2 regions of the Leclercia sp. W6 genome follow, and region 1 is predicted to be linked to the other one. Evidence: predicted binding sites of a transcription regulator. Region 1 holds the regulator's gene; the other holds the start of a gene.

Region 1 (14,727 bases):
GGGAGAGCGCCACCAGCATTCCGAGGCTGGTTTCTGCGCTGTAGGTGGTGAGAACCAGATACCCCTGCAGCCCCAGCACCATCCCGATAAAGACCCCGGAAACGATGATAATGAGCATCGACAGCACGCCGACATTATACAGCTGGCGCACCAGCAGAGGGGCATGTTTGCGGAATTCCGGTTTCCCGACCAGCGCATTGAATAACATCAACCCGGCACGCCCGAACGTCCTGATGGTTTTTATGCCACGGTGTCCGAGAGCGGCCAACGCATTTAACAGCATGAGTGGCTTAACTCCCTATTCCCAATAGATCTTTATGATAATCACCCGCAGGATAACGGAACGGCACGGGGCCATCTGCAATGCCGTCGAGGAACTGACGGACTCGCGCATCGCTGTTGGTCTGCAATGATTGGGCGCTACCGTGCGCCACAATTTTTTTATCCGCCACGATATAGGCGTAGTCGGCAATGCTCAGCACTTCCGGTACGTCATGAGATACCACAATACAGGTTACGCCCAGCGCGCTGTTCAGCTCAGAGATCAGTTTGACCAGCACGCCCATGGTGATTGGGTCCTGCCCGACAAACGGCTCATCGAACATGATCAAATCGGGTTCCAGCGCAATCGCGCGCGCCAGCGCCGCACGGCGGGCCATACCGCCAGAGAGTTCGGAAGGCATCAGCTTCGCCGCGCCACGCAGCCCCACAGCCTCGAGCTTCATCATCACGGTGCTTTTCAGCAGCGCCGGGGGCAGCTGCGTATGCTCACGCAGCGGGTAGGCGACATTATCGAAGACATTCATGTCAGTAAATAGCGCCCCGGACTGGAACAGCATGCTCATGCGTTTACGCACGGTATAGAGGCGCGAGCGTGACATTGCCGGAATATTTTCGCCATCAAAAAGGATCTCGCCCTGGCTTGGCGGAATTTGCCCTCCAATCAGGCGTAACAGCGTTGTTTTACCAATGCCGGAGGGGCCCATGATGGCGGTAATTTTACCGCGGGGCACGGTGAGAGAGATGTTGTCAAAAATGACCCGGCTGCTGCGCGTGAAGCTGACGCCACGGACATCGACTATATTCGCCTCATTCAGGCTCATGTACATTTCCTTTCTGTTGCCGGTTCAGGATCAGCTTGATGCCTGATTTCGCCGCAAACCCAACATTTTTACAGAATATTACCTCTGCAGGTAAGCGAAAGCTGGCATTTGTTTTACTTTTACAGCGCATAAAGTCAAAATTAGGATTCGTTACATCTACAGACAGTATGCAGCGGCAGAGATTTTTTCTCAGTGGACCGGCGAGTATACCTGAAGAAAGGACTTTTGATGCTTCTTGCAACGGCACTGTTAATAATTGGTTTACTTTTGGTGGTCTACAGTGCCGACCGTCTGGTGTTCTCCGCTTCAATCCTCTGCCGTTTGTTAGGTGTTCCCCCCCTGATTATTGGGATGACGGTGGTCAGCGTGGGCACTTCCCTGCCGGAGATTATCGTCTCTGCGGCCGCCTCGATGCACGATCAGGTTGATCTTGCGGTAGGAACGGCTATTGGCTCCAATATCGTCAATATCTTGCTCATCCTGGGCCTTGCTGCGCTACTGCATCCTTTTCGCGTGCATTCTGATGTTCTGCGGCGTGAATTACCGCTAATGTTAATTGTCAGCCTGCTGGCGGGTTATGTGTTATATGACGGGCAGTTAACCCTCAGCGATGGCATTTTTCTGCTGGCGCTGGCGGTCATCTGGCTGTTTTATATCGTGAAGCTTGCCCGGGCGGCAGAAAAGCAAGGCAGTGACACGTTAACGCGCGAACAGGTGGCAGAGCTGCCGCGTGAGGGGAACTTACCCGTCGCGCTGCTCTGGCTGGGCGTGGCGTTAATCATCATGCCCATGGCGACGCAGATGATTGTAGATAACGCTACGGTTCTGGCCAACTATTTCGCCATGAGCGAGTTAACCATCGGCCTGACGGTGATTGCCATTGGTACCAGTTTGCCTGAGCTCGCAACGGCTATCGCCGGGGCGCGTAAGGGTGAAGATGACATGGCGATTGGCAATATCATCGGCTCGAATATTTTTAATGTTGCTATCGTGCTTGGCCTGCCTGCCCTGATTGCCCCTGGCGCGTTTAATCCCCTCGCGTTCAGCCGCGATTACGGGGTGATGGTCTTAGTCAGCGTAATCTTCGCCCTGCTCTGCTGGCGGCGAAAAAGGCAGATTGGTCAGGGCGTCGGTGCGCTGCTGACGGTGGGATTTGTCGTATGGATGGCGATGCTGTACTGGCTCTCGCCGCTTCTCTCTGGGTAAACGGAAACGCATTATGTCGCAAATAGAATTGCAGCCGGGTTTTGACTTTCAGAAAGCAGGAAAAGAGGTTCTGGAGATTGAACGTGAAGGTCTGGCGCAGTTAGATCAATACATTAATCAGGACTTTAGCCTGGCGTGCGAAAAACTTTTCCACTGTCCTGGCAAAGTCGTGGTGATGGGGATGGGTAAATCCGGCCATATTGGCCGTAAAATGGCAGCGACCTTCGCCAGTACCGGCACGAAAGCGTTTTTCGTCCATCCCGGCGAAGCGGCGCATGGCGATCTGGGTATGGTTTCGTCACAGGATATCGTCATTGCGTTATCCAACTCGGGCGAATCGAATGAGATCCTGGCGCTGATCCCGGTCCTGAAACGCCTGCACGTTCCCCTGATCTGTATTACCAGCCGTCCGGAGAGCAGCATGGCGCGCGCCGCAGATATCCACCTGTGCGTTAAAGTGCCAAAAGAAGCCTGTCCCCTGGGGCTGGCGCCGACCTCCAGCACCACTGCCGCACTGGTTATGGGTGATGCGCTGGCCGTCGCCCTGCTTGAAGCGCGCGGCTTTACCGCCGAAGATTTTGCCCTCTCCCATCCGGGCGGTGCGCTGGGACGTAAATTGCTGCTGCGCGTAAATGATATTATGCATACGGGGGATGAAATTCCGCACGTCAGTAAAGAGGCCTCCCTGCGCGATGCGCTGCTGGAAATTACCCGTAAAAACCTGGGGATGACCGTCATCTGCAACGATCAGATGAAGATTGAGGGTATCTTTACCGACGGGGATCTCCGTCGCGTGTTCGATATGGGTGTGGATGTCCGTAAGCTGGGTATTGCCGATGTGATGACCTCAGGCGGTATTCGGGTGCGTCCCGGCACGCTGGCCGTTGAGGTACTGAACCTGATGCAGTCCCGTCATATCACCTCCGTTATGGTTGCCGATGGCGACCAGTTACTGGGTGTGGTACATATGCATGATCTTTTGCGCGCAGGCGTAGTGTAATGAAGGATAAGACAATGATTAATACGGGTGCATCCCTTGCAACCTGTTATGGCCCGGTAAGCGCGCAGATGATGTCGCAGGCCGAGAAAATTCGCCTGCTGATCCTGGATGTGGATGGCGTGCTGTCAGACGGCCTGATTTACATGGGCAATAATGGTGAAGAGCTGAAAGCGTTCAACGTGCGTGATGGCTACGGGATTCGCTGTGCCCTGACGTCTGGCATAGAAGTTGCCATCATCACCGGACGTAAGGCTAAACTGGTAGAAGATCGGTGCGAAACGCTGGGCATTACCCATCTCTATCAGGGGCAATCCGATAAGATGGTCGCTTTCAGGGACTTACTTGGTAAACTTGCCATCGCCCCGGAAAACGTTGCCTATGTCGGAGACGATCTTATTGACTGGCCAGTGATGGCAGAAGTGGGACTTAGCATCGCCGTGGCCGATGCCCATCCGCTTTTGATCCCACGCGCTGACTATGTCACCCGGATTAACGGTGGCCGTGGCGCAGTACGAGAAGTCTGCGACCTGTTACTGCTGGCGAAAGGTAAGCTTGATGAGGCCAAAGGGCAATCGATATGAGTAAAACCAGACGTTGGGTTATTATTCTGCTAACGCTTGTCGTACTGGTACTGATTGGCGTGAATCTCGCTGACCGGGACGACGAACAAGCGCCGACGGTCAACACCAACGATCCAACGTATAAAAGCGATCACAGCGATACCGTCGTTTACAGCCCGGAAGGGGCGCTGAATTACCGCCTTATCGCTCAGCACGTTGAGTATTTTTCCGAACAGGGCGTCTCATGGTTTACTCAACCCGTGATGACCACGTTTGATACCGATAAAATTCCGACATGGTCGATTAAAGCAGATCGGGCAAAACTGACGAATGACCGTATGCTTTATCTGTATGGCCATGTTGAAGTGAATGCGCTGACCGCAGATGCGCAGTTGCGCAAAATCACGACCGATAACGCACAGATAAACCTTGTGACTCAGGATGTAACATCGCAGGATCTGGTCACGTTATACGGCACAACATTTAATTCCAGCGGTCTGAGAATGCGCGGGAACTTACGCAGCAAGAACGCAGAGCTGATTGAAAAGGTTAGAACCTCTTATGAAATTCAAAACAAACAAACTCAGCCTTAATTGTGTTATAGCCAGCGCCCTGCTGGCCCTTAGCCTGCCTGCGCTTGCTGTGACGGGTGATACCGAGCAGCCGATTCATATCGAATCTGATACGCAATCACTCGATATGCAAGGCAACGTAGTGACCTTTACCGGCAACGTGGTCGTGACTCAGGGCACCATCAAAATTAATGCCGACAAAGTGGTGGTGACGCGTCCTGGCGGTGAGGACGGGAAAGAGATTATCGATGGCTACGGCAACCCGGCCACCTTCTATCAGATGCAGGATAACGGCAAGCCGGTAAAAGGCCACGCTTCCCAGATGCACTACGAGCTGGCGAAAGATTTCGTTGTTCTTACTGGTAATGCGTACCTGGAGCAGCTCGACAGCAACATCAAGGGCGACAAAATCACCTACCTGGTCAAAGAGCAGAAAATGCAGGCCTTCAGCGAGAAAGGCAAACGCGTGACCACCGTACTGGTTCCATCGCAGCTGCAGGACAAAAATAGCAATCAGGCCCCGGCACAGAAAAAGAGTAACTAATTCGTTATGGCAACATTAACTGCAAAGAATCTCGCCAAAGCCTATAAGGGCCGCCGCGTCGTGGAAGATGTCAGTTTGACCGTCAACTCCGGCGAGATTGTCGGCCTGTTGGGTCCTAACGGTGCAGGTAAAACCACCACCTTTTATATGGTGGTGGGCATTGTTCCGCGCGACGCGGGTAACATCATTATTGATGAAGAAGATATCAGCCTGCTGCCCCTGCACGCCCGTGCGCGCCGCGGGATCGGTTATCTGCCGCAGGAAGCATCCATTTTCCGTCGCCTGAGCGTTTTCGATAACCTGATGGCGGTGCTGCAGATCCGCGATGATCTGACCGCCGAACAGCGTCAGGATCGCGCCAACGAGCTGATGGAAGAGTTCCATATCGAACACCTGCGCGACAGCATGGGCCAGGCGCTCTCCGGTGGTGAACGTCGCCGTGTGGAAATTGCCCGCGCGCTGGCGGCTAATCCGAAATTTATTCTGCTCGATGAACCGTTTGCGGGCGTTGACCCCATTTCGGTTATCGATATCAAACGTATTATTGAGCATCTGCGCGACAGTGGCCTCGGGGTTCTCATCACCGACCACAACGTACGTGAGACGCTGGCGGTGTGTGAGCGTGCCTATATCGTCAGCCAGGGCCACCTCATCGCCCACGGTACCCCGCAGCAGATCCTCGAAGACGATCATGTTAAGCGCGTGTATCTTGGGGAAGACTTCAGACTCTGATAGGGTAGAAGTTAAGACTCGCGTAAACGGAGAAAAATGCTCTGAACATGAAGCAAGGTTTGCAATTAAGGCTCAGCCAACAGCTGGCAATGACGCCGCAGTTACAACAGGCTATTCGTCTGTTGCAACTGTCGACGCTGGAACTGCAGCAGGAGCTCCAGCAAGCGCTGGAAAGTAACCCCCTGCTCGAGCAAACCGATCTTCACGATGAGGTAGAAACGCAACAAAGCCAGGATAACGAGACCCTCGACACGGTTGATGCCCTTGAGCAAAAAGAGATGCCTGACGAGCTCCCTCTCGATGCCAGCTGGGATGAGATCTACACCGCCGGCACGCCATCCGGTACACGCGCAGACTACCAGGATGACGAGTTGCCGGTCTATCAGGGCGAGACCACCCAGTCACTGCAGGATTATCTGATGTGGCAGGTAGAGCTGACACCGTTCTCCGATACCGATCGCGCCATCGCCACCTCCATTGTAGATGCCGTGGATGAGACCGGCTATCTGACCGTGTCGCTGGACGATATTCTGGAGAGCATAGGCGATGACGAGATTGAGCTCGAAGAGGTCGAAGCGGTCCTGAAGCGCGTTCAGCGCTTTGACCCGATTGGCGTCGCCGCGAGAGATCTCCGTGACTGCTTGCTCATTCAGCTTTCGCAGTTTGTTAAAGAGACCCCGTGGCTGGAAGAGGCCCGGCTTATCATCAGCGAACATCTGGATCTGCTTGCCAACCACGATTTCCGCTCACTGATGCGCGTCACGCGGCTGAAAGAGGAGATCCTGAAAGAGGCGGTCAACCTGATTCAGTCTCTGGATCCGCGCCCGGGGCAGTCTATCCAGACCAGCGAGCCGGAGTATGTCATTCCCGATGTGCTGGTGCGCAAGCATAACGGTCTGTGGACCGTCGAGCTGAATTCCGACAGCATTCCCCGCCTGCAAATCAATCAGCAATACGCCTCAATGTGCACCAGCTCGCGCAACGACTCGGATAACCAGTTTATCCGCAGTAATCTGCAGGAAGCCCGCTGGCTGATCAAAAGCCTTGAGAGCCGCAATGATACACTGCTGCGCGTCAGCCGCTGCATCGTCGAGCAGCAGCAGGCGTTTTTTGAGCAGGGTGAAGAGTTTATGAAACCGATGGTGCTGGCGGATATCGCCCAGGCCGTCGAGATGCATGAGTCGACCATTTCTCGCGTGACGACGCAGAAGTATCTGCACAGCCCGCGTGGTATTTTTGAGCTTAAGTATTTTTTCTCCAGCCATGTCAACACCGAAGGCGGCGGCGAAGCCTCGTCGACAGCCATCCGGGCGCTGGTGAAAAAATTGATCGCCGCGGAAAACCCCGCGAAACCGCTGAGTGACAGTAAGTTGACCACCATGCTGTCCGAACAAGGTATCATGGTGGCACGCCGCACTGTTGCGAAGTATCGAGAGTCTTTATCCATTCCGCCGTCAAACCAGCGTAAACAACTGGTCTGACACAACCGATAAGGAAGACACTATGCAGCTCAACATCACAGGACACAATGTCGAAATCACTGAATCCCTGCGTGAATTTGTGAATACCAAGTTCGCTAAGCTCGAGCAGTATTTCGAGAGGATCAACCAGGTCTATGTTGTGTTAAAAGTGGAAAAAGTGACTCATATCTCGGATGCTACCTTGCACGTCAACGGGGGCGAAATCCATGCCAGTGCGGAAGGGCAGGACATGTACGCGGCTATCGACGGCTTGATTGACAAGCTGGCACGACAGCTAAACAAACATAAAGACAAACTGAAACAACACTAATTGTCCGGGCAGTTAACGGGTGCAGGATGGCCTGTTGTGAAACACAACGGGCCCTTTGTACAGTTAGCGCTTAGGTGAAATTATGATGAATAACGATTCCACTCTACAACTGAGCAGTGTCCTTAATCAGGAATGTACCCGCAGTGCCGTTCACTGCCAGAGCAAAAAACGTGCGCTGGAGATCATCAGTGAACTGGCCGCAAAACAGCTGAGCCTGGCGCCACAAGTGGTCTTTGAAGCGATCCTCACCCGCGAAAAAATGGGCAGTACCGGCATCGGTAACGGCATCGCCATTCCACATGGCAAACTGGAAGAGGATACTCTGCGCGCTGTAGGGGTGTTTGTTCAACTGGAAACACCTATCGCCTTCGATGCCATTGATAACCAGCCGGTCGATTTGCTGTTTGCCCTGCTGGTGCCAGCCGACCAGACCAAAACGCATCTGCATACGCTCTCGCTGGTGGCTAAACGTCTGGCGGATAAAACCATCTGTCGTCGTTTACGCGCGGCGCAGAGCGACGAAGAGCTTTATCAAATTATTACAGAAACGGAAGGCAATCAGGATGAGGCGTAATCGGGTGATGGCTTTAACATCTGTGGTCCTGAGGAGAAACGGTACATGGTGCTGATGATCGTCAGCGGGCGTTCGGGCTCCGGGAAATCGGTCGCCCTGCGCGCGCTGGAAGATATGGGCTTTTACTGCGTGGATAACCTGCCGGTGGTGCTTCTGCCCGAGCTGGCCCGTTCGCTGGCGGATCGGCAGATCTCTGCGGCAGTCAGCATCGACGTGCGTAACATGCCTGAATCGCCGGAGATCTTTGAGCAGGCGATGAGTAATCTGCCAGAGGCCTTTTCACCTCAGCTGCTGTTCCTTGATGCCGACCGCAATACGTTGATTCGTCGCTACAGTGACACCCGCCGTTTGCATCCGCTCTCCAGTAAAAATCTGTCGCTGGAAAGTGCCATTGACCAGGAGAGCGATCTGCTGGAGCCGCTGCGCTCGCGCGCCGATCTGATCGTTGATACCTCAGAGATGTCGGTCCATGAGCTGGCGGAGATGCTGCGCACCCGTCTGCTGGGTAAACGCGAACGCGAGCTGACGATGGTCTTTGAATCGTTCGGCTTTAAGCACGGGATTCCTATTGATGCGGACTACGTGTTTGACGTGCGCTTCTTACCGAACCCGCACTGGGATCCGAAGCTGCGTCCGATGACCGGCCTGGATAAGCCGGTCGCAGCCTTCCTTGACAGACATACGGAAGTGCATAACTTTATCTATCAGACGCGCAGCTATCTTGAACTCTGGTTGCCGATGCTGGAGACAAACAATCGCAGCTACCTGACGGTGGCGATTGGCTGTACCGGGGGCAAACACCGTTCGGTCTATATTGCTGAGCAACTGGCTGACTATTTCCGCTCGCGCGGTAAAAACGTGCAGTCCCGTCATCGTACGCTGGAAAAACGTAAAACATGACCGTAAAGCAGACCGTTGAAATCACCAACAAGCTGGGCATGCATGCCCGCCCGGCGATGAAGTTATTTGAACTGATGCAGGGATTTGACGCGGAAGTTCTGCTGCGTAACGACGAAGGCACCGAAGCCGAAGCCAACAGCGTCATCGCTCTGCTGATGCTGGATTCGGCAAAGGGCCGTCAGATTGAAATTGAAGCCACTGGCCCGCAGGAAGTGGAGGCGCTGGCAGCAGTCATTGCGCTGTTCAACGCCGGATTTGATGAGGATTAATGCAGCTTATTGGCCTGCATAAATCCTTCCCCACCGAGCTGGCGCATCTGGCGCAGGATCCACGCCTGACGGCTACGTACATAGCCTGATGGCGCACTGGCCTTAAAGCGAATCGGGTTCGGTAACACAGCCGCCAGCAGCGCGGCCTCCGACGCTGTCAGACGGCTTGCTGGTTTGTTGAAATAGCGCCGTGCCGCGGCTTCTACCCCAAATATCCCTTCGCCAAATTCCGCGATATTGAGGTATACCGTCAGGATCCGTTTCTTACTCCACACCGTTTCGATCCCCAGCGTCAGCCCGGCTTCAAAGCCCTTTCTCACCCAGCTGCGACCGTCCCATAAAAACAGGTTCTTCGCCGTCTGCTGAGAAAGCGTGGATGCCCCGCGGATACGGCTCTCGTTGCGCTCGTTATGCGCTAGCGCCTTCTCGATCGCCCCGACGTCAAACCCCCAGTGCTGAGGGAATTTTTGATCTTCGGCGGCAATCACGGCGAGCCCCATCCAGGGGGAGATCTCATCCATACTCACCCAGTCAGAGTGTGCAAAGTAGCTGAAATTACCGCTCAGCCAGTTGCTCACCTGACGTTCAACCATCACCGCTGAAAATGGCACCGGCAGAAAGCTGAACAGGGCGATACCCCCACCCCAGAAAACCGCCATTATCAACAGAATGCGAATGACGATCCGTCTTAACCAACCCGCTTTCGGACGTCTTAACTTCATGCAGCGAGTACCAGTACGCGGGTGACCAGCTTCTCAATGCCCGTCGCCGCTTCCGCAATCGTTTGTGCCAGCATGTAAGCGGGTGTGGTGACGATCCTGTTCTCTTCGTCGACCACAATATCATCCACCGGACAGGGGATATGCTCACCGCCCATATCCTCGATAGCCTCAGCGGTATCAATATCCGTGCCGATGGTCAGGCGCAGCGGCATATCAAAAATGGCTGGCAGCATCGCAGGGGCGATACAGATAAAGCCCAACGGTTTACCAGCTTCATGCATCTGCAGCGCCAGCGCTTTTAAATCACTGTCTACCCGGCAACCACTTCCCTGGGCGGCAAAATCGCTCAGGTTTTTTGCCGCGCCAAAACCGCCCGGCACAATCAGCGCGTCCAGCTCGGTGGCCCGGGCCTCGCTGAGCGGACGAACCTGTCCACGGGCGATCCGCGCGGCCTCAATCAGGACGTTACGGCTTTCGGCCATCGTTTCGCCGGTCAGGTGGTTGATCACGTCTACCTGGGTTTTATCCGGGGCGAAGCAGACCGCTTCGGCGCCGTTACGCGCCAGAGCCAGTAGCGTCAAAACAGCTTCATGAATTTCAGAACCATCGTAAACACCACACCCGCTCAGTACCACGCCAACCTTTTTCATCCAGGGATCCCTCTCGAAAAATGCTAAATGCACATTAAAGATTCTGATTAAAACGGTATGCTTCACACATTTAACTGATTCATGTAACAACGTATTTAAGATTTGCTATCTTAACTGCGTGCAGCCTAAAGTTTCCGGCTACGCCATTTACGAAAAAAACTATTTCTATTCAGGCGCAGCCAAGATTTCCCTGGTGTTGGCGCAGTATTCGCGCACCCCGGTCTACCGGGGTCATTTTTTTCTGCTCTCCACCCAGGCTTTCAGCACGGCCACATCGTTCTGCCACTCCTGCTTCATCTCCTCAACCCATTCACCCACGTTATCTTCCCACGCGGGTAAATCCGGAGACTGAATCTGCTGACCAAGCTGCTGCAGATGACGCAAACCCACCGATCCAGCCGCACCTTTGATTTTGTGGCCTTCTTCAACGATGCCTTTCTTATCCCGCGCCGTCAGGTTTGACTCGAGCACGTTTAAATAGCCCGGCATCATCTTCTCGAAGATCGCCAGGCCATCGGTAATCAACTTCGGACCAACCAGATCGATGTACTGCTCGAGCATGTCGATATCCAGCAAAGACTGCGCTTTCTCTGTATCTACCTTCGTCATGGTGCTCTCCTCTTCGTCACAGGTGTCCCAGAACTTCTTGATCATGGCGGTTAAGGCGGGTACCGCCAGCGGTTTGCTCAGTACATCGTCCATACCAGCATCCAGGTACTCTTTTTTGTCTTTCAGCACGTTGGCGGTCAGCGCCACCAGCGGCGGCAGCTCGTCGCTGGCGTAACGGCTCGTCAGCTCGCGCGAGATATCCAGCCCGGTCATGTCCGGCAACTGAATGTCCAGCAGCACCAGGTCATATTCGCCCGGCGTGAACATCTCCAGCGCGGCTTTACCGGTCATGGCGACGTCCACGCTGCTGCCCAGTTTCTCCAGCACCGAGCGCGCGACAATCACGTTCAGCTCAATATCTTCCACCAGCAGCACATGCAGGGCAGGCAGCGGCATGTCGTCATGGGCAAAAGTGTCCTCGACCTCTTCCGCCACTGCCGGGGCTCGAACGCTGAGTTTAAAGACAGAGCCGTGCCCAGGATTGCTGGTCACCGTGATATCACCGCCCATGCTCTTCGCCAGACGGCGCGATACCGCCAGGCCGATGCCGGTCCCGGTAGCGGGTTTGCCCCCGTGGCTGTCTTTAACCTGGTAGTACATGGCGAAGATTTTATCCTGCTCCTCCTGCGGGATCCCGATCCCGGAATCTTCCACCTCGAAGTGCAGCATCTCCCCCTCGCCGTAGCGCACGCGAACCGCCACCTGACCACTCTGGGTGAATTTGACCGCGTTGCTGATCAGGTTCCACAGGATCTGGCGCAGGCGCGTGCCGTCGGTCACCACCTTATGCGGCAGCGGCAGGGTTGGCTCCATCACAAAGCGTAGCCCTTTCTGCTGCGCCTGCAGACCGGAGAGGTTTTCCAGATCGGCCAGGAAGCTGGTGAAGTCCACCGGCTGGTTATCCAGCTGGACTTTGCGCCGCTCCATCTTATCCATATCAATAATATCGTTGAAGATATTGCCGAGCGTGACCGCCGAGACATGGATGGTTTTAAGATATTTCTCCTGCTCGGCCGTCAGTTCGGTGTCGAGCAGAATGCGGCTTAACCCGACGATACCGTTAAGCGGAGTACGCAGTTCATGGCTGATGGTGGAGATAAAGGTCGTTTTATCCCGGCTGGCGCGCTCCAGCGCATCCTGGTAACGCTTACGCTCGGTAATATCACGCCCGAAGCCCATCAGCCCGTGGCGTTTCCCGACGCGGTCGTAGTACGGCACTTTACGGATTTCGAAGCAGGCTTTGCGCCCGTCCGGGTAGTCGAGCCACTGCTCGTAGGTCAGGGAGACGTTGTGACGGAACACCTTCTCATCGGTTTCGATAACTTTGGCTGCCGCCTCCGGAGAGTAGACATCCTGCGGGCGCAGATTGATAAGCTGTTTTTCGCTCTTACCGGTCAGTAACTCCATCGCCCGGTTACAGCCGGAAAACTCTTTATCTTCATTGCGGTAGAAAACCAGGTCCGGGGAGGCATCAAGGAAAGAGCGCAGGAACGAAGACTGCTGCTCAAGCTGGATCTGCGTCTGTTCACGCTCTTTCATCTCGATTTTCAGCTGTTCCAGCGTAGTCTGACGCTCAGCCTCCGCTTTTTCACGATCTGAGATCTCCTGGTTAAGCTGAGCGATGTTGTCTTTTAGCTGCACGTTGAGCTTCAGATCGCGCTCGCGCATCTCTTCCAGCTTTTCCACCAGCCGGGTCAACCGCTGGCGGGACTCCTCCAGCTGCTCAACCACCACCGAGAGGAAATAGACCGCCCAGGGCGTAATCAGCAGGCCAAAGAAAATGGAACGTATAAGGTCGATACTCTCAACCTGGCCGTGGAGCACCATGGTAATGGCCATCTGTACCACAATCGCCAGCACCACCAGCGCCAGCGCCAGCAACAGGGAGAAGCGCACCAGGCCAAGCTTCATCATCAGATCGACATAGTATTGCGCCAGTAACCGAATTTGCTTCATAAGGGATCTCTTCACGACGTCATCGCACAATAATACTCAAATTCCAGGCAAGACGTTGAAGGTTGTGCAAAAAAGTGAGGGGTAAAACAGGCGATGCGCCTCACTTCCCAAGCAGGGAAGTGAGGCGGGAGGGATTACGAGCGCTTCAGCAGCAGCCAGAGGCTGATCACGAAGAAGGAGGCGCTCGGTAGCAGCGCGCCAATCACCGGCGGTATACCGTACACCAGCGTCAACGGGCCGAAGATTTGGTCCAGAACGTAGAAGACAAAGCCGAAGCTGATACCTGTCACGACACGCACCCCCATCGGGACGCTACGCAGCGGACCAAAGATAAACGACAGCGCCATCAGCATCATTACCGCCACCGAGAGCGGCTGGAAGACCTTGCTCCACATGTTGAGCTGATAACGTCCGGAATCCTGGCCGCTCGATTTCAGATACTTCACGTAGTTGTACAGGCCGCTGATGGAGAGGGCATCCGGATCCAGCGCAACCACACCGAGCTTATCCGGCGTCAGGTTGGTTTTCCAGGTACCAGAGACCGTTTGTGACCCGGTGATCTGTTTTGGATCCTGCAGATTTGATTCATCTACCTGCGACAGACGCCAGACCTTGTTATCAGTATCAAACGTGGCCGATGCGGCGTAACGCACCGCCTGCAGACGACGCTGCTCGTTAAAGCTGTAAATGCTCACCCCGCCGAGGGAGTTATCGCCCGTGACGCGTTCGATGTAGACAAAGTTATTGCCATCTTTCGCCCACAGCCCCTGCTGGGTAGAGAGCAACGAGCCGCCATACATCATTTGCGCGCGGTAGTTACGCGCCATCTGTTCGCCCTGTGGCGCAACCCACTCCCCCATCGCCATGGTCAGCAATACCAGCGGGATCGCCGTTTTCATGACGGAGAGCGCCACCTGCATACGGGTAAAGCCGGAGGCCTGCATGACCACCAGCTCACTGCGCTGCGCCAGCATCCCCAGCCCCAGCAACGCCCCTAACAGCGCCGCCATCGGGAAGAAGATTTGCACATCTTTTGGAATGCTGAGCAGAGTATACATCCCCGCGCCCATCGCATCGTAGCTCCCCTGCCCGGCCTTTTTCAGCTGGTCCACAAACTTGATGATGCCGGAGAGCGACACCAGCATGAATAAGGTCATCATGATGGTGGTGAAAATGGTTTTACCGATATAGCGGTCAAGAACGCCAAACGCCTGCATTACACCGCTCCTTTACGCGTAAACCGGGCCCGCACGCGGCGCATCGGCACGGTGTCCCACAGGTTGAGGGCAACGGCCAACAGCAGATAGAGTCCGTTAATTACCCAGGTCCAGATAACCGGGTCAATTTTTCCTTTGCCGCCGTTCGATTTGATCGACGTTTGCAGCAGGAAGAACACCAGATAAAGCAGCATGGCCGGCAGCATGGAGAGCACCCGTCCCTGACGTGGGTTTACCACGCTAAGCGGCACCACCATCAACGCCATCATAAATACAGTGAATACCAGGGTGATTCGCCAGTGCAGCTCCGCGCGGGCGCGAT
Region 2 (14,727 bases), 490 kb from region 1:
CGACCGCATTCTCGACTTCGGCAAAAACGCCGCCGTTCCCACCGGCTTTGGCTGGTTGGGCAATAACGGCCAGGTTCGTAGCGATATGGGCACCCATCTGTGGATCACCGCCCGTATGCTGCACGTCTACGCGGTGGCGGCCAACATGGGACGCCCGGGTGCATACGCCCTGGTTGAGCACGGCATCAATACCCTGAACGGTCCGCTGCGCGACAAACAGCACGGCGGCTGGTACGCCTGCGTTAACGATGAAGGGGTGATAGATGCCTCCAAGCAGGGCTATCAGCACTTCTTCGTGCTGCTCGGCGCAGCGAGTGCCGTTACTACCGGACACCCGCAGGCACGCAAGCTGCTGGACGACGCCATTGAGGTGATTGAGCGCTACTTCTGGAGCGAACAGGAACAGATGTGTCTGGAATCCTGGGACGAACCCTTTAGCAAAACGGAAGATTACCGTGGCGGCAACGCCAACATGCACGCAGTGGAAGCCTTCCTGATCGTCTATGACGTCACCCACGATCGCAAATGGCTCGATCGCGCCCTGCGCATCGCCTCGGTGATTATTCACGACGTGGCGCGCAAGGGTGAGTATCGCGTTAACGAGCATTTTGACACCAACTGGAACCCGATCCGCGACTACAACATCGACAATCCCGCCCACCGTTTCCGCGCCTACGGCGGTACGCCAGGGCACTGGATTGAGTGGGGCCGTCTGATGCTGCATCTGCGCGCCGCGCTGGAAGCCCGCTTTGAAACCCCGCCGGCGTGGCTGCTAGAAGATGCAAAAGGACTGTTCCACGCCACCATCCGCGATGCCTGGGCGCCGGACGGGGCCGACGGCTTCGTCTACTCCGTCGGCTGGGACGGCAAGCCTATCGTGCGCGAACGCGTGCGCTGGCCGATCGTCGAGGCGATGGGCACGGCCTATGCCCTCTATACCGTGACCGGCGAGGCACAGTACGAAGCCTGGTATCAGAAATGGTGGGATTACTGCAGCAAATACCTGATGGATTACGAGAACGGTTCCTGGTGGCAGGAGCTGGATGCCAATAACGAAGTGACCACTAAGGTCTGGGACGGCAAGCAGGATATTTACCATCTGCTGCACTGCCTGGTGATCCCGCGCTTACCGCTGGCGCCAGGGTTAGCCCCAGCCGTTGCCGCCGGCTTACTGGATAGCCAGGCCAAATAATAAAAACGGAGATCTTATGCGTACCCTACACGATATTGATTTGAAAACTCACGATCGCGGTTTCACCCTGCACTGGCAGGATCGCCTGATTTTATCCCATTCGCCCGACGCCCCCTGCCTGTGGATCGGCGCAGGCGTTGCCGATATTGAGATGTTCCGCGGCAATTTCAGCATTCAGGATAAGCTCAACGAAAAGATTGCCCTTACCGACGCGACCGTCACGCAGCAAAAGGCGGGCTGGGCGATCCGCTTCACCCGTGGCGATGCGGTAAGCGCCACGCTGCTGGTGGATCTTGATACGGAAGGCCGCCTGACGTTAAAGCTCAAAAATGATGCCACCAGCCATAATCGTATCTGGCTGCGGCTGGCGGCACAGCCTGAAGATCATATCTACGGCTGCGGGGAGCAGTTCTCCTACTTCGACCTGCGCGGCAAGCCGTTCCCGCTGTGGACCAGCGAACAGGGCGTGGGCCGCAATAAGCAGACCTATGTGACCTGGCAGGCCGACTGCAAAGAGAACGCGGGCGGGGATTACTACTGGACCTTCTTCCCGCAACCCACCTTTGTGAGCACCCAGAAGTACTACTGCCACGTGGATAACAGCTGCTACATGAACTTCGACTTCAGCGCGCCGGACTTCCACGAGCTGGCGTTCTGGGAAGATAACGCCACGCTGCGCTTCGAATGTGCAGAAACCTACATCAATCTGCTGGAAAAGCTCACCGGCCTGCTGGGGCGTCAGCCGGAGCTGCCGGACTGGGTTTACGACGGGGTGACGCTGGGTATTCAGGGCGGCACCGACGTGTGCCAGCAGAAGCTCGACCTCATGCGCGAAGGCGGCGTGAAGGTGAACGGCATCTGGGCGCAGGACTGGTCCGGCATCCGCATGACCTCCTTTGGCAAACGCGTGATGTGGAACTGGAAGTGGAACAGCGAACTCTATCCGCAGCTTGATGAGCGTATTGCGCAGTGGAAACAGGAAGGGGTGCAGTTCCTCTCCTATATCAACCCCTACGTCGCCAGCGACAAAGATCTCTGCGAAGAGGCGGCAACACGCGGCTATCTGACCAAAGACGCCGACGGCAAGGATTACCACGTCGAGTTCGGCGAGTTCTACGCGGGCGTTATCGACCTGACCAACCCGGAAGCCTACGGCTGGTACAAAGAGGTGATCAAAAAGAACCTGATCGAGCTGGGTTGCGGCGGCTGGATGGCCGATTTCGGGGAATATCTGCCAACCGATACCTTCCTGCACAACGGCGTCAGCGCGGAGATCATGCATAACGCCTGGCCTGCCCTGTGGGCGAAATGTAACTACGAAGCGCTGGAAGAGACCGGCAAGCTCGGGGAGATCCTGTTCTTTATGCGCGCAGGTTACACCGGCAGCCAGAAACACTCGGTGATGATGTGGGCGGGAGATCAGAACGTCGACTGGAGCCTGGACGACGGTCTGGCGTCCGTCGTACCTGCTGCGCTCTCGCTGGCGATGACCGGCCACGGCCTGCATCACAGCGACATCGGAGGCTATACCACCCTGTTCGAGATGAAACGCAGCAAAGAGCTGCTGCTGCGCTGGTGCGATTTCAGCGCCTTTACGCCGATGATGCGTACCCACGAAGGCAACCGCCCTGGCGATAACTGGCAGTTCGACGGCGACGCCGAAACCATCGCGCACTTCGCGCGTATGACCACCGTCTTCACCACCCTGAAACCGTACATCAAAGCTGCCGTCGCGCAGAACGCGAAAAGCGGCCTGCCGGTGATGCGCCCGCTGTTCCTGCACTATGAAGAGGACGCGCGCGCCTACACGCTGAAATACCAGTATCTGTTTGGCCGCGATCTGCTGGTGGCGCCCGTGTATGAAGAGGGCCGCCATGACTGGTCGCTCTATCTGCCGCAGGACAGCTGGGTGAATGCGTGGACGGGTGAAACCTGCCAGGGCGGTGACATAACCGTTGATGCCCCACTCGGCAAACCGCCGGTCTTCTATCGCGAGCAAAGCGAATGGGCAGATCTGTTTAGCACCTTACGTCATATCTGATAAGGCTCGCCCGCGGGGAAACCTGCGGGCAGACGGAGAACAATAATGAGTCAACATACTTCTGATCCGGCAACCCTGCGCCTGCCGTTTAAAGAAAAACTCGCCTACGGGATGGGCGATCTCGGCTCTAACATCCTGCTGGATATCGGCACGCTCTATCTGCTGAAGTTCTACACCGATGTGCTGGGCCTGCCGGGGACCTACGGCGGGATCATCTTCCTGATTGCCAAGTTCTTTACCGCCTTCACCGACATGGGGACCGGGATCATGCTCGACGCCCGGCGCAAGATCGGCCCGAAAGGAAAATTCCGCCCGTTCGTGCTGTATGCCGCCTTCCCGGTGACGCTGCTGGCGATTGCCAACTTCGTCGGCACGCCGTTTGAAATCACCGGTAAAACGGTGATGGCGACGGTGCTGTTCATGCTGTACGGCCTGTTCTTCAGCATGATGAACTGCTCTTACGGCGCGATGGTGCCCGCCATTACCAAAAACCCGGACGAGCGCGCCTCGCTGGCCGCCTGGCGTCAGGGCGGTGCCACGCTTGGCCTGCTGCTCTGTACCGTGGGCTTTGTCCCGGTAATGAACCTGATTGAGGGCAATGACCAGCTTGGCTATATCTTTGCCGCCACCCTTTTCTCGCTGTTCGGGCTGTTCTTTATGTGGTGGTGCTATAAGGGCGTGACCGAGCGTTACGTCGAAACGCAGCCTGCTAATCCGGCGCAAAAACCGGGACTGTTGCAGTCGTTTCGCGCCATCGCCGGGAACCGTCCGCTGTTTATTCTCTGCATCGCCAACCTGTGCACGCTGGGTGCCTTTAACGTCAAGCTCGCCATTCAGGTCTACTACACGCAGTACGTGCTGAACGACCCGATCCTGCTGTCGTACATGGGCTTCTTCAGCATGGGCTGTATTTTTATCGGCGTCTTTATGATGCCCGGCGCGGTGCGGCGCTTCGGCAAGAAAAAGGTCTATATCACCGGGCTGATGATTTGGGTGGCGGGCGATCTGCTCAACTACTTCTTCGGCGGCGGCTCCGTGAGCTTTGTGGCGTTCTCCTGTCTGGCCTTCTTTGGCTCCGCGTTTGTGAACAGCCTGAACTGGGCGCTGGTGTCCGATACCGTGGAATACGGCGAGTGGCGCACCGGCGTGCGCTCCGAGGGGACGGTCTACACCGGCTTTACCTTCTTCAGGAAGGTTTCCCAGGCACTGGCGGGCTTCTTCCCGGGGATCATGCTCACGCAGATCGGCTATGTGCCCAACGTGGTGCAATCCGCCGGAACCGTTGAAGGGCTGCGGCAGCTGATATTTATCTACCCCAGCCTGCTGGCGGTCATCACCATTGTGGCGATGGGCTGCTTCTACAACCTCAACGAGAAGATGTATGTGCGCATCGTGGAAGAGATCGAACTGCGCAAACGTACGGCATAACTGACTTGAGCGAGCGCCCTGCGGGGCGCTATGAGGATCGACCATGACACACACTCCTGATCCGTTAACCCTGAAGTTGAGCCTGCGCGAGAAGTGCGCCTACGGGATGGGCGATTTTGGCTCTAACTTGATGCTGTGTATCGGCACGCTCTATCTGCTGAAGTTTTACACCGACGAACTAGGCATGCCCGCGTTCTATGGCGGCATTATTTTTTTGGTGGCGAAGTTCTTTACCGCCTTTACCGACATGCTGACCGGCGTGCTGCTGGACTCCCGGCGAAATATCGGTGCGCGGGGAAAATTCCGGCCCTTTATTCTCTATGCTTCGGTACCCGTTGCGCTGGTTGCCGCGGCGCAGTTTATGGCTAACGACTTTAGCCTGACGGTGAAAACGGCTATCGCCACCGTGCTCTTTATGATGTTCGGCCTCTGCTATAGCCTGATGAACTGCGCCTACGGTGCGATGGTGCCGGCCATCACCAAAAACCCGAACGAGCGCGCGCAGCTGGCGGCCTGGCGTCAGGGCGGCGCAACGGTGGGGTTGTTGCTCTGCACCGTCGGTTTTATGCCCATTCAGGCGCTGTTCGTCAGCCAGCCCTCCCTCGGCTATCTGGTTGCCGCCCTGGTATTTGTCACCGGCGGGCTGTTCTGCATGTGGTGGTGCTACAGCGGCGTGAAAGAGCGCTACGTGGAGGTCACGCCCGATCACCATAAACCCGGCATTCTGAAATCGTTCTGCGCGATTTTCCGCAACCCACCGCTGTTGGTCTTATGCATCGCCAACCTCTGTACCCTTGCCGCCTTTAACATCAAGCTGGCGATTCAGGTCTATTACACCCAGTACGTACTGAACGATCTGCACCTGCTGTCGTGGATGGGCTTTTTCAGCATGGGCTGCATTCTGGTCGGCGTGTTTCTGGTGCCCGGCGCGGTTAAGCGTTTCGGCAAAAAACCGGTTTACCTGGGCGGGTTGACGCTATGGGCGGTGGGCGACGTGCTGAACTTCTTCTGGGGGAGCAACTCCCTGCTGTTTGTGCTCTTTTCCTGTATGGCCTTTTTCGGCACCGCTTTCGTCAACAGCCTGAACTGGGCCCTGGTGCCGGATACCGTTGATTATGGCGAGTGGAAAACCGGCATTCGTGCCGAAGGGTCGGTTTATACCGGCTATACCTTCTCACGCAAAATCTCCGCGGCCCTCGCCGGTTTCTTGCCTGGCATTATGCTGACCCAGATCGGTTACGTGCCCCATGCGGTGCAGAGCGCAAGCACGCTGCTGGGGCTGCGCCAGCTTATTTTTCTCTGGCCCTGCGGCCTGGCGATTATCGCCGCCATCACGATGGGACTCTTTTATAAACTCAACGAAGCGCGCTTCGCCTTTATTATTGAGGAGATTGCCAAACGAAAAAAACCATCAGCGAATACCCCTGAGATAACCACCAACGATAAAGCGTCAGCAGTCACTTTATAACAATAAATCTGGCCATGAATCCCTTCCCATTCCACGGGAGGGGTGGCCTTTCTTTATCTGATACATGGATAAGTTATGAAAAGAATCATTACTGTACTGATTGTGTCGTCTGTCTCCTGCCCGGTATTTGCCGGGGCGTATGTCGAAACACGAGAAGCATACAATACGGCCTCCGAGCTACATGAGGTGATCCTGCGAGCTGGCTATAACTTCGATATGGGCGCGGGGCTGATGTTCACCAACGCTTATAACGTGGGGAGATGGGATGAGCTTAAGCACAGCTATAACGAAATAGAGGGGTGGTATCCGCTCTTTAAACCAACCAACAAACTCACCTTCCAGCCGGGCGGTTTAATTAACGACAGCAGCGCAGGGTCGGGCGGCGCTGTTTATTTAGATACCAACTACAAATTTACGGATGGGTTCAACCTGACGTTCCGCTATCGCTATAACCACAACAATTACGATACGCCGGACTATAACGGGCAGATGGATAAGAACGACACGCACGAGTTTGCTAACTACTGGAATTTTAAAGTGACGGATGCGTTTTTCTACACCTTTGAGCCGCACTTTTTCCAGCGGGTCAATGATTACCACAGTAAGAATGGCAAAGATCACCACTGGGAAATAACGAACAAGTTCAGCTATAAGATCGACAGAAACTGGCTGCCGTACCTCGAACTCCAGTGGCTGGACAGATGGAATGATTACAACCGCGAGCAGTACCGAATCCGTCTGGGCGTGCGGTACGCGTTCTAATAAAAAAGCCGCTGATCGCTCAGCGGCTTTTTACCTGCCGGGTGGCGCATGCGCTTACCCGGCCTACAGACTGACTGTATTAATCTTCTTTTGAACCGCGCATTGCACGTTTACGATCGTTTTCAGTCAGGTGACGTTTACGGATACGGATAGACTGTGGTGTTACTTCTACCAGTTCGTCGTCATCGATGAATTCCAGAGCCTGCTCCAGCGTCATCTTAACCGGTGGAACCAGAACCGTTGCTTCGTCAGTACCGGACGCACGCATGTTGGTCAATTTCTTACCGGTCAGGCAGTTTACCGTCAGGTCGTTAGAACGGCTGTGAATACCGATGATCTGGCCTTCGTAAACTTCTGCACCGTGACCCAGGAACAGCTTACCGCGATCCTGCAGGCTGAACAGGGCGAACGCAACCGCTTTACCCTGACCGTTGGAGATCAGAACGCCGTTGTTACGCTGACCCACTTCACCTGGACGAACGTCGTCGTAGTGGCTGAAGGTGGAGTACAGCAGACCGGTACCGGAAGTCATGGTCATGAACTCAGAACGGAAGCCGATCAGGCCACGGCTTGGGATCACGTAGTCGAGACGTACGCGGCCTTTGCCATCTGGATTCATGTTTTTCAGGTCGCCTTTACGCTCACCCAGAGCCTGCATTACAGAACCCTGATGCTGCTCTTCAACGTCCAGCGTCACGTTCTCGAATGGCTCTTGTTTACGGCCATCGATTTCACGGAAGATAACTTTCGGACGGGAAACCGCCATTTCGAAACCTTCACGACGCATGTTTTCGATCAGAACAGACAGGTGCAGCTCACCACGACCAGAAACGCGGAATGCATCAGCATCTTCGGTTTCTTCAACGCGCAGCGCAACGTTGTGCACCAGCTCTTTGTTCAGGCGGTCAAGGATCTGACGGGAGGTAACGAACTTACCTTCTTTACCACAGAACGGAGAGGTGTTGACGTTGAAGAACATGGTTACGGTCGGCTCATCAACAGACAGCGCTGGCAGCGCTTCCACATTCTGCGGGTCGCAGATGGTGTCAGAGATGTTCAGCTCGCCCAGACCGGTGATAGCGATGATGTCGCCAGCTTCCGCAATGTCGCTCTCGATACGCTCAAGGCCCAGGTGAGTCAGCACTTTACCGACTTTACCGTTACGGGTTTTACCTTCGCTATCGATGATAGTGACCTGCTGGTTTGGCTTCACTTTACCGCGCTTGATACGACCAATGCCGATTACACCAACGTAGTTGTTGTAATCCAGCTGAGAGATCTGCATCTGCAGGGTACCGTCGAGATCGACGTTTGGTGCCGGAACATGGTCAACAATCGCCTGGTACAGCGGGGTCATGTCTTCAGCCATGTCTTCGTGGTCCAGACCAGCGATACCGTTCAGCGCAGACGCATAAACGATCGGGAAGTCCAGCTGTTCGTCGGTCGCATCCAGGTTAACGAACAGGTCGAAGACCTGATCAACAACCCAGTCAGGACGCGCGCCAGGACGGTCAACTTTGTTGATTACCACGATTGGCTTCAGGCCATGGGCGAATGCTTTTTTGGTTACGAAGCGCGTCTGCGGCATTGGGCCGTCAAATGCGTCAACCACCAGCAGCACGGAATCCACCATGGACATCACGCGCTCAACTTCACCACCGAAGTCGGCGTGCCCTGGGGTATCAACGATGTTGATACGGTAGTCATTCCATTTGATCGCGGTGTTTTTAGCGAGGATGGTAATCCCACGCTCTTTCTCCAAATCGTTGGAGTCCATCACGCGTTCTTGAGTTTCGGCACGCGCATCGAACGTACCGGATTGCTGCAGCAGCTTATCAACCAGGGTAGTTTTACCATGGTCAACGTGCGCGATGATGGCGATATTACGCAGATTTTCGATCACAACTTTGCCTCAGGCATTAGAAATAGCGCGTTATTGTACACGGATTAATCGCACTACAAAACAGGATCACAAACATCCCCCGCAAACAAGTATTGCAGAGATGCTTTGTGATCGCTTTCACGGAGCGGTAAAAGGGCACTTTAACGTAAATTGCACCAATATGGTGCTCAATGTTCACATTGAAGCACTATAATGGTGCAACAAAACCACCGTGGTGCAGCCCTTTTGCACTACGGTGCGCATGATAGCGCCTTTTTAGGGTGTTTTAAAAGTTGGCACAGATTTCGCTTTATAAAAAATACGGCAACAAAAGGCACCACCGCCTGCCTTATACAGAATTTGAAGACCTCGTTACCACGACGACAATGACCAATCTGGAGAGTTAAGTATGTCCGCTGAACACGTTTTGACGATGCTGAACGAACATGAAGTGAAGTTTGTTGATCTGCGCTTCACCGATACCAAAGGTAAAGAACAGCACGTCACTATTCCTGCTCATCAGGTGAATGCCGAATTCTTTGAAGAAGGCAAAATGTTTGACGGCTCCTCGATTGGTGGCTGGAAAGGTATCAACGAATCCGACATGGTTCTGATGCCAGACGCATCTACTGCCCTCATTGACCCGTTCTTCGAAGAGTCTACCCTGATCATCCGTTGCGATATCCTCGAGCCAGGCACCCTGCAGGGCTACGACCGCGACCCACGCTCTATCGCTAAACGCGCTGAAGAGTACCTGCGCTCCACCGGCATCGCAGACACCGTTCTGTTCGGGCCAGAGCCAGAGTTCTTCCTGTTCGACGACATCCGTTTTGGTGCGACCACTTCCGGTTCCCACGTTGCTATCGATGATATCGAAGGCGCATGGAACTCCTCCACCAAATACGAAGGCGGTAACAAAGGTCACCGTCCAGCCGTTAAAGGCGGTTACTTCCCGGTTCCACCGGTTGACTCTTCTCAGGACATCCGTTCTACCATGTGTCTGATCATGGAAGAGATGGGTCTGGTTGTTGAAGCCCATCACCATGAAGTTGCAACTGCTGGCCAGAACGAAATCGCCACCCGTTTCAACACCATGACCAAGAAAGCGGACGAAATTCAGATCTACAAATACGTTGTTCACAACGTTGCGCACCGCTTCGGTAAAACCGCGACCTTCATGCCAAAACCAATGTTTGGCGACAACGGTTCCGGTATGCACTGCCACATGTCCCTGTCCAAGAACGGAACTAACCTGTTCGCTGGCGACAAGTATGCGGGTCTGTCCGAGCAGGCACTGCACTACATCGGTGGTGTTATCAAACACGCTAAAGCGATCAACGCCCTGGCGAACCCAACCACTAACTCTTACAAGCGTCTGGTCCCAGGCTACGAAGCGCCAGTCATGCTGGCCTACTCTGCCCGTAACCGTTCTGCTTCTATCCGTATTCCGGTGGTAGCTTCTCCGAAAGCACGTCGTATCGAAGTGCGCTTCCCGGACCCAGCTGCTAACCCATACCTGTGCTTCGCAGCACTGCTGATGGCGGGTCTGGACGGTATCAAGAACAAGATCCACCCGGGCGAAGCGATGGACAAAAACCTGTACGACCTGCCGCCAGAAGAAGCGAAAGAGATCCCACAGGTTGCCGGTTCTCTGGAAGAAGCACTGAACGCACTGGACGCAGACCGCGAGTTCCTGACTGCGGGCGGCGTGTTCACTGACGAAGCGATCGATGCTTACATCGCACTGCGTATGGAAGAGAACGACCGCGTTCGCATGACTCCGCACCCGGTTGAGTTCGAACTGTACTACAGCGTCTAATCTTCAATTCCTGTCGCGCGGCCTTTTCCGCGCGAGATTGATAGCCGTTTTTTTGTTGCCGTGGAAACTTTTCAGCCCATCTTCGGATGGGCTTTTTTCACCGCCAACAAGCTGATCTGACGCGTTTTTCGCCGTAAAAACGCTATACTGCACTAAAATAGTGCAAACAACTCCAGGAGACTGCTGAATGGCAACTGGCACGCTGCACGATGCTGGGCAGATCCTCAATTCTCTTATCAACAGCATTTTACTGGTCGATGACGATCTGGCGGTGCATTACGCCAATCCCGCGGCCCAGCAGTTACTGGCGCAAAGTTCACGCAAACTGTTTGGTGCGCCGCTGCCCGAGCTGTTGAGTTATTTTTCCCTGAATATCGGCCTGATGCAGGAGAGCCTGCAGGCGGGGCAAGGCTTTACCGATAACGAAGTGACGCTGGTGATAGACGGACGTTCGCATATTCTGTCGCTGACCGCACAGCGGCTGCCTGAAGGGCTTATTCTGCTGGAGATGGCGCCGATGGATAACCAGCGTCGACTCAGTCAGGAGCAGCTCCAGCATGCTCAGCAGATTGCGGCCCGCGATCTGGTGCGCGGCCTCGCCCACGAGATCAAAAATCCGCTCGGCGGCCTGCGCGGCGCGGCGCAGCTGCTCACTAAAGCCCTGCCCGACCCGGCGCTGGCGGAATACACCAACGTCATCATTGAACAGGCCGACCGCCTGCGAAACCTGGTGGATCGCCTGCTGGGACCGCAGCAACCCGGAATGCATGTCACCGAAAGCATTCACAAAGTGGCGGAGCGCGTCGTCAAGCTGGTGTCGATGGAGCTGCCGGATAACGTCAGGCTGATTCGGGATTACGATCCCAGCCTGCCGGAACTGCCGCACGATCCCGACCAGATTGAACAGGTTTTACTGAATATCGTGCGCAACGCCCTGCAGGCATTAGGGGCGGAAGGCGGAGAGATTATTCTGCGTACCCGCACCGCCTTTCAGCTCACCCTGCATGGCACGCGCTACCGTCTGGCGGCCCGCATTGATGTGGAAGATAACGGCCCGGGCATTCCTTCCCATTTACAGGACACGCTGTTTTACCCGATGGTCAGCGGCCGTGAAGGCGGGACCGGGCTTGGCTTATCAATTGCCCGTAATTTGATAGATCAGCATTCCGGCAAAATTGAATTTACCAGTTGGCCGGGTCATACCGAGTTTTCGGTTTACCTGCCAATCAGGAAATAGAGGGTTAGGTTATGCAACGAGGGATAGTCTGGGTAGTTGATGACGATAGCTCCATCCGCTGGGTGCTTGAACGGGCGCTTACCGGAGCAGGTTTAAGCTGCACCGCTTTTGAGAGTGGTGCCGATGTGCTTGATGCACTCACCACCAAAACCCCGGATGTGCTGCTGTCCGATATCCGTATGCCGGGAATGGACGGGCTCGCGCTGTTAAAACAGATTAAGCAGCGTCATCCGATGCTTCCGGTCATCATAATGACCGCCCACTCCGATCTGGATGCCGCCGTCAGCGCCTACCAGCAGGGGGCGTTCGATTATCTGCCAAAACCGTTCGATATTGACGAAGCGGTGGCGCTGGTTGAACGCGCCATTAGCCACTACCAGGAACAGCAGCAGCCGCGCAATGCCCCGGTTTTCGGCCCTACCACCGATATCATTGGTGAAGCCCCGGCGATGCAGGATGTGTTTCGCATCATTGGTCGCCTGTCACGCTCCTCCATCAGCGTGCTGATTAACGGCGAGTCAGGCACCGGGAAAGAGCTGGTTGCGCATGCCCTGCATCGCCACAGCCCGCGCGTCAAAGCCCCGTTTATCGCCCTGAATATGGCGGCGATCCCTAAGGATTTGATTGAGTCCGAGCTGTTCGGTCATGAAAAAGGGGCCTTTACCGGCGCTAACACCATCCGTCAGGGCCGCTTTGAGCAGGCCGACGGCGGGACGCTGTTCCTGGATGAGATCGGCGATATGCCTCTCGACGTTCAGACACGTCTGCTGCGCGTGCTGGCGGACGGCCAGTTTTACCGCGTGGGCGGCTACGCCCCGGTCAAAGTGGATGTGCGTATTATCGCCGCCACTCACCAGAACCTGGAGCTGCGCGTCCAGGAGGGCAAATTCCGTGAAGACCTGTTCCACCGTCTGAACGTCATTCGCGTACACCTGCCGCCGCTGCGTGAGCGCCGGGAAGATATCCCGCGCCTGGCGCGTCATTTCCTGCAGGATGCCGCCCGCGAACTGGGCGTGGAAGCCAAGCTGCTGCACCCGGAAACCGAAGCGGCGCTGACGCGTCTGGCCTGGCCGGGTAACGTGCGTCAGCTGGAAAATACCTGCCGCTGGCTGACGGTCATGGCCGCCGGCCAGGAAGTGTTGATTCAGGATCTGCCGCCCGAGCTTTTCGAAACCCACGTTCCGGAAAGCAGCACCGGCCAGAGCCTGCCCGACAGCTGGGCGACACTGCTGGCGCAATGGGCCGATCGCGCCCTGCGCTCCGGTCATCAGGACCTGCTCTCCGAGGCGCAGCCCGAAATGGAGCGCACGCTGCTGACCACCGCGCTGCGCCATACCCAGGGCCACAAGCAGGAGGCGGCACGCCTGCTCGGCTGGGGGCGCAATACCCTGACGCGTAAGTTAAAAGAACTGGGGATGGAGTGATCGCCTCCCCCCTGTGTAAAGAGAGTTAATTAAGCGCAAAGTGGTGCTATTTTGCGCTTTACTGTACTGATGAGTTGAGTATGATCTTGCCCGGAAAAATGGGGGGTCATCATGCTGGAATCAATCGTGAATTTGTTGTCTGGCGGCCTTGAAGCCAGCGCAGCAGCGGGACATACACCACAAACGGCCATTGCAGCTGTGCTGTGTGCGGCGCTGGTGGGGTTGTCTAGCTAGCACCTCGCTTACCCGGCCTACAAAGCGCGAAATGTAGGCCGGGTAAGGCGAAGCCGCCACCCGGCAATGCGGCTTAAATCACCCGCGAGAACTGCTGCATACGGGCTTTCTGCCGCAGATAGGCATCGAAGCACATACAGATATTACGAATCAACAAACGCCCTTTCGGCGTAACCTCAATCGCACTCTCCGTCACCTCCACCAGCCCATCTTTCGCCAGCGGCGCCAACAGCTTCATGTCTTCCACAAAGTAGTCTTTAAAAATGAGATCCCACTGCGCTTCCACCGCGCTGAAGTCGAGACGGAAGTTACAGATCAGCGCCTTGATCACGTCCCGGCGAATACAGTCGTCGCGGGTTAACGCGATGCCGCGCCACAGCGCATTGCCGGTCTCATCCACCTGCTGGTAGTAGAGCTTCAGCTCTTTCTGGTTCTGCGCATAGCAGTCGCCAATCATGCTGATGGCCGACACCCCCATCCCCAGCAGATCCGTATCGCCCTGGGTGGTGTAGCCCTGGAAGTTACGATGCAGAACACCCTCGCGCTGGGCAATCGCCAGCTCGTCATCCGGGCGAGCAAAGTGATCCATGCCGATGAACTGGTAGCCGGTCTGGGTCAATGACGTGATGGTTTCCTGCAGGATATCCAGTTTTTGCTGCGCGGAAGGCAGATCGGCATCTTTGATTTTGCGTTGGGCAGCAAACAGCGTCGGCAGATGCGCATAGTTGAAGACGCTCAGGCGGTCCGGGTTGAGTTCCGCCACGCGCTGCAACGTGTAGGCGAAACTTTCTGGCGTCTGCTTCGGCAGGCCATAAATCAGATCGATGTTGGTGGAGGTGAAGCCAATCTCCCGGGCATGGTTCAACAGAGCGAAGATGAACTCTTCATCCTGCTCACGGTTGACCAGCCGCTGGACCTCTTTATTAAAGTCCTGCACGCCCATACTCAGGCGGTTAAACCCTTCGGCACGCAGATGATCGAGCACATCCAGCTCGATTTCCCGCGGGTCTACTTCGATAGAGATTTCAGCATCGCCATTGAAGCGGAAGTTGTTCCGCAGCAGGGTCATCAGACGGCTGATTTGCGCTTTATTCAGGTAGGTCGGCGTACCGCCGCCCCAGTGGAGCTGGCTGACGTGACGACCGGCAAACTGCGGCGCGCGATGCAGGATCTCCTGCTCAAGCGCATCCAGATACTGATCCGCTTTATGCTGCTGGCGGGTCACAATCTTATTGCAGCC

What was found. Region 1 encodes sigma-54, which starts transcription at its own class of promoters, with help from an activator protein. Its sites were predicted from a motif close to GTTGGCACANNTTTCGCTNT; they were not measured.
Region 2: the regulator sigma-54 is predicted to act here: its motif matches at 9,066-9,085, upstream of glnA (glutamate--ammonia ligase).

The regions. Positions count from the first base shown of each region.
Region 1 is NZ_CP031104.1:4,212,267-4,226,993, reverse strand. Features, by position in the region: gene mlaE (lipid asymmetry maintenance ABC transporter permease subunit MlaE) at 1-283, opposite strand, end outside; gene mlaF (phospholipid ABC transporter ATP-binding protein MlaF) at 291-1,103, opposite strand; gene DVA43_RS20710 (calcium/sodium antiporter) at 1,332-2,309, shown strand; gene kdsD (arabinose-5-phosphate isomerase KdsD) at 2,323-3,309, shown strand; gene kdsC (3-deoxy-manno-octulosonate-8-phosphatase KdsC) at 3,324-3,890, shown strand; gene lptC (LPS export ABC transporter periplasmic protein LptC) at 3,887-4,462, shown strand; gene lptA (lipopolysaccharide ABC transporter substrate-binding protein LptA) at 4,431-4,985, shown strand; gene lptB (LPS export ABC transporter ATP-binding protein) at 4,992-5,717, shown strand; gene rpoN (RNA polymerase factor sigma-54) at 5,765-7,198, shown strand; gene hpf (ribosome hibernation promoting factor) at 7,221-7,508, shown strand; gene ptsN (PTS IIA-like nitrogen regulatory protein PtsN) at 7,591-8,082, shown strand; gene rapZ (RNase adapter RapZ) at 8,128-8,982, shown strand; gene npr (PTS phosphocarrier protein NPr) at 8,979-9,251, shown strand; gene mtgA (monofunctional biosynthetic peptidoglycan transglycosylase) at 9,248-9,973, opposite strand; gene elbB (isoprenoid biosynthesis glyoxalase ElbB) at 9,970-10,623, opposite strand; gene arcB (aerobic respiration two-component sensor histidine kinase ArcB) at 10,855-13,188, opposite strand; gene lptG (LPS export ABC transporter permease LptG) at 13,323-14,405, opposite strand; gene lptF (LPS export ABC transporter permease LptF) at 14,405-14,727, opposite strand, start outside.
Region 2 is NZ_CP031104.1:3,720,676-3,735,402, reverse strand. Features, by position in the region: gene yihS (sulfoquinovose isomerase) at 1-1,192, shown strand, start outside; gene DVA43_RS18245 (alpha-glucosidase) at 1,209-3,233, shown strand; gene DVA43_RS18240 (MFS transporter) at 3,279-4,661, shown strand; gene DVA43_RS18235 (MFS transporter) at 4,705-6,129, shown strand; gene ompL (porin OmpL) at 6,205-6,891, shown strand; gene typA (ribosome-dependent GTPase TypA) at 6,971-8,794, opposite strand; gene glnA (glutamate--ammonia ligase) at 9,183-10,592, shown strand; gene glnL (nitrogen regulation protein NR(II)) at 10,780-11,829, shown strand; gene glnG (nitrogen regulation protein NR(I)) at 11,841-13,253, shown strand; gene DVA43_RS24580 (YshB family small membrane protein) at 13,365-13,487, shown strand; gene hemN (oxygen-independent coproporphyrinogen III oxidase) at 13,561-14,727, opposite strand, start outside.